Regions from separate parts of the Anoxybacillus suryakundensis genome, predicted to be linked through region 1. Evidence: a T-box and tRNA genes for the amino acid it is inferred to sense, from the RefSeq annotation. Region 1 holds a T-box; the other holds one or more tRNA genes.
What was found. The T-box of region 1 lies ahead of ASC42_RS00040 (valine--tRNA ligase). A T-box ahead of a tRNA ligase gene usually reads a tRNA of that ligase, here a tRNA-Val.

Region 1 (2,206 bases):
AACAAGCACATCTGTTGGATAATAACGGTTATAGTCTGCCGATGTTTCATCTGGCCAGCCCATTGTTGAAAATGGCCAAAGCGCCGAACTAAACCACGTATCTAATACATCAGGGTCTTGTTCCCAATTTTCAATGTCTGCTGGTGGTTCGTGTCCAACATACACTTCGCCTGTTTCTTTATGATACCATGCTGGGATGCGATGACCCCACCAAAGCTGGCGAGAAATGCACCAATCGCGAATGTTTTCCATCCAATGTAAATACGTTTTTTCAAATCGCTCTGGGACGAAATTCACTTTTCCTTCTGTTTTTTGTAGTTCAATGGCAGCCTCAGCAAGCGGCTTCATTTTGACAAACCATTGTGTCGACAAATACGGTTCTACGACAGCACCGCTCCGTTCGCTATGACCGACAGAATGCATATGCTCTTCGATTTTAAATAGCACACCTTGTTCTTGTAAATCTTTGACGATTTGTTTACGGCATTCGAAACGATCGAGTCCCTTATATTGAAGCGCATTGTCGTTCATCGTACCGTCTTCATTCATGACAAGAACGCGCGGCAAGTTATGACGGTTTCCGATTTCAAAGTCGTTTGGATCATGTGCTGGCGTAATTTTCACCGCTCCGGAACCGAAAGACATATCGACGTACTCATCACCAATAATCGGAATTTCACGACCAACGATCGGTAAAATGACTGTTTTTCCGATAAGATGTTTGTAGCGCTCGTCTTCTGGATGAACAGCAACGGCTGTATCGCCGAGCATCGTTTCTGGACGAGTCGTTGCCACTTCGATATAGCCTGAGCCGTCTACAAGTGGATAGCGCATATGATATAGGGCACCTTGCACATCTTTATACACGACTTCAATGTCCGATAATGCTGTTTTTGTTACTGGATCCCAGTTAATAATGTATTCGCCACGATAAATAAGTCCTTTGTTATATAGCGAAACGAATACTTCACGCACCGCTTTTGATAATCCTTCATCAAGCGTAAAGCGCTCGCGCGTATAATCGAGACCAAGCCCCAGTTTCGCCCATTGAGAGCGAATGTGCCCTGCATATTCTTCTTTCCATTTCCACGTCTCTTCGACGAACTTTTCACGTCCTAAGTCGTAGCGCGTCTTTCCTTCATTGCGCAACTTTTCTTCGACTTTCGCTTGCGTGGCAATTCCCGCATGGTCCATGCCCGGAAGCCATAAAACGTCATATCCTTGCATGCGCTTCATGCGCGTAATAATGTCTTGCAACGTCGTATCCCACGCATGTCCTAAATGAAGTTTCCCTGTCACGTTTGGCGGTGGAATGACGATCGTAAACGGTTTTTTCGTTTCATCGCTTGTTGCTTCAAAAAACTTTCCTTTTAACCACCATTCATAACGGTTTGCCTCAACAGTACGGTGGTCATATTTTGGCGATAACATAAAAATCCCTCCTTCATTCAAATAAAAAACTCCTTTCATCCGAAAAGGACGAAAGGAGACTCTTTCGCGGTACCACCTTTTTTCTTAAGCTACGCTTAAGCACTCAAATCGATAACGGCGATGCACCGGCTTCTTCTACTTTCGTTCGAAGAAGCAGCTCCAGGGCGACCTTCCGACGACCACAAACCTAGGAAATCTCGCAGCTACTGATTTCCCTCTCTGCCAGGCGGGTTGCGCCGTACTCTTCCCCATCTTCGCTTTTTTTCTATTCATACATAATACTATATAAAAATCATATGAATCGTCAATAAGGTTTGCCACATTTTCACTCCTTTATACATATGATAAAAAAAGAAAAGCTCCAACATATGGAGCTAACCATTTGAAAAGGAAGTGAGCATATGCGTAAGCGTTACAATCCGTACGCTTGGCCACCGTGGTTAAGAAAACTTCGCTTCATTGCTGAACAATGCATCATTCCGATTACCGTTGTTCAAGCAATTCGCACGATTTTATTTCCAACAACAATTGATGTCATTTTACTTGCTATTTTCATTTTTCTTTCCTTCGCTTTACATTATGATTGGATTTGATCCGTTTGTTTTTCTTCTTCCCATTTTCCGATGACATATTCGATATTTTTCATTTGCCAATATGCCTGCTGCCAAGTAGCGGTGAATTGTCGCTCATGACGTTGTTGCTCGTACCGATGAATGAGACGAACAAAACGATGAGGATCAACAAGTAAATGAAAAAATAGTAACCGCTCATCTTC
Region 2 (2,206 bases), on a different contig from region 1:
ATAGGCTAGGTCAGTACCTAGCCTTAGCTAATTTGGTCGAGGGCATGTCGTTGTAGTTGTTGCTCGACCATGCGATCGAGTTGTTGGATTTTTTTCAAGGCCAGTTCATCATCGATTTGGCGATAATGATGTTTGCCACCCGGTTCTTCATCTGCTTCATCGGCAAGTTTGACGATCGTCTGGAGCGGCTTTCGTTTTAATTCTCCTTCTGGAAGATACGAGTCGGTATGAAGCAAAATGGCGAGGGCGATTTCTTTCGCGTGCTGAGGATGTTCTCCGAGTCGAATAAGCAGTTTATGCGCTCGCTCAGCCCCTTTGATCGCGTGAATGTCGTTTTGTTTATATGTTTCATAATCCCATGTTCCGTTTGAATACCATTCGTAATGACCGATATCGTGAAGCAATGCCGCTTTTGTCGCCAAGTCGACGTTGACACCGTACTGTAAGGCGAGGCGATACGCATGATATGCGGTCGCAATGGCGTGCGCGACGCCTGAGCGTTTTAAATATTTTTGGGTGATGGGGTGAAGGAAGATGTCAGTTAATGTGACACGTCTCATAGCTCACCATCCCTTTCGAATGTTTTTCTAATTATCATATCATGTATACTTCTAACATGGCAATACATATTTTTCTGTTTTTCCTTCATACTAAGTGAAAAAAGGTTTGGAGGACGCATATGTTTTTATCATTATTATTATCAATGATGACAGCGTTTTCATTCAATGGGCATGCTTGCACGAAAAAATTGGATGAAGCAAACGTGCAATTGTGTGGAAAAGAAGATGGAGATTGGGTGCGCCATTTTATGTTGCGCGTCGGCAAAGAGACGTATGCGTTTCCAGAATGGGAACATGTGAACGATCCGAAAGCCATTCCGCAATTATATTCCATTGACGTGACGGAAGATGGAAAAGAAGATGTTGTCGTTTTTCTCGTGAAAGCGCGCGGAAACGGCACGTATAAAAACGAAGTGCACGTATTCACCCATAGCCAAAGCGGCATGGAAGAAGTCATCGTCGAAGATCCGCGCACCGTCGTTTTAAAAAGCATGAAAATGAAAGAGACAGACGAAGGAACAGAGCTTGTCATCGATCATGTTCACGCCCTCATTCCGTACAATCGCCAAGGTGAAAGAGGAATAAAAGTGACATTCGATCGCTTTGTAAAGTATGCGATCGACAAACAAAAGCTAAAGGCCGTTTTATTGCTAGAAAGAAAAAAAGGCGAATACATCGGCAGTTTAATCGTCACATATGAATATAAAGACGGCCTTTTTCAAGGTACTCACATCGACTTTATCCGCCATTAGCCATTGCGTATGCGATGGCTAAAAATTTTTTAAAAAAAGTATTTGACAATGTGTATGAAGGTGATTATAATAAAAAATGTGTTCGATAGGACAACGACATACGATTCCGTAGCTCAGCTGGGAGAGCGCCACCTTGACAGGGTGGAGGTCGCTGGTTCGAGCCCAGTCGGAATCATCGCAAAACCCGAGTTCTTTTAGAGAGCTCGGGGTTTTTCGTGTGCGCTCGGCATGGGGGCAATCTCTAGGGTGAAAGTCCCGAACTGCGAAGGCAGAAGTAGCAGTTAGCTTAACGCAAGGGTGTCCGTGGTGACGCGGAATCTGAAGGAAGCGGGCGGCAAACTTCCGGTCTGAGGAACACGAACTTCATACAAGGCTAGGTATCATTGGATGAGTTTGCAAAACAAAACAAAGTCCTTTCTGCCGAAGGTGATACAGAGTAAATGAAGCAGATAGATGGAAGGAAAGATTGTACTCTTACCCGAGGAGGTCTGATGGATACGTGAAGTACGCTTCATAACCTACTTAGTGATAAGTAGCTGAACCATCAGAAGTCAGCAGAGGTCATAGTACGAATCGGTCTAGAACGATTCGGAAGGACTGAACAATCAAGAGAAAATAGCCCTTGGCATTCAGTACGTCATGATGAACACAGAAAACATGGTACCTCCCAAGAGAAAGGAAACGGTGAATCCCGTGGGGGATCTTTTGGAGGGTGGAGTGACGACTGGCATAAGAAGATCAGCTATTTACGGAAGGAAGCTTACGTCGTCATTATCTTGATTGAACCGCCGTATACGGAACCGTACGTACGGTGGTGTGAGAGGACGGAGGTTAATCACCTCCTCCTACTCGATTATTCTTCATGGTAGTTGGAAAATGTATAGAAAAATCAAA

Region 2: it has a tRNA-Val gene. The T-box ahead of ASC42_RS00040 (valine--tRNA ligase) is inferred to sense a tRNA for this amino acid. The anticodon was not compared.

The regions. Positions count from the first base shown of each region.
Region 1 covers NZ_LIOK01000001.1:10,164-12,369, forward strand. Annotated here, with positions in the region: gene ASC42_RS00040 (valine--tRNA ligase) at 1-1,431, opposite strand, end outside; T-box leader at 1,473-1,695, opposite strand; gene ASC42_RS00050 (hypothetical protein) at 1,833-2,024, shown strand; gene ASC42_RS00055 (protein kinase family protein) at 2,009-2,206, opposite strand, start outside.
Region 2 covers NZ_LIOK01000002.1:211,869-214,074, reverse strand. Annotated here, with positions in the region: gene metC (cystathionine beta-lyase) at 1-4, shown strand, start outside; gene ASC42_RS02265 (HD domain-containing protein) at 24-560, opposite strand; gene ASC42_RS02260 (hypothetical protein) at 680-1,312, shown strand; tRNA gene ASC42_RS02255 (tRNA-Val) at 1,415-1,487, shown strand.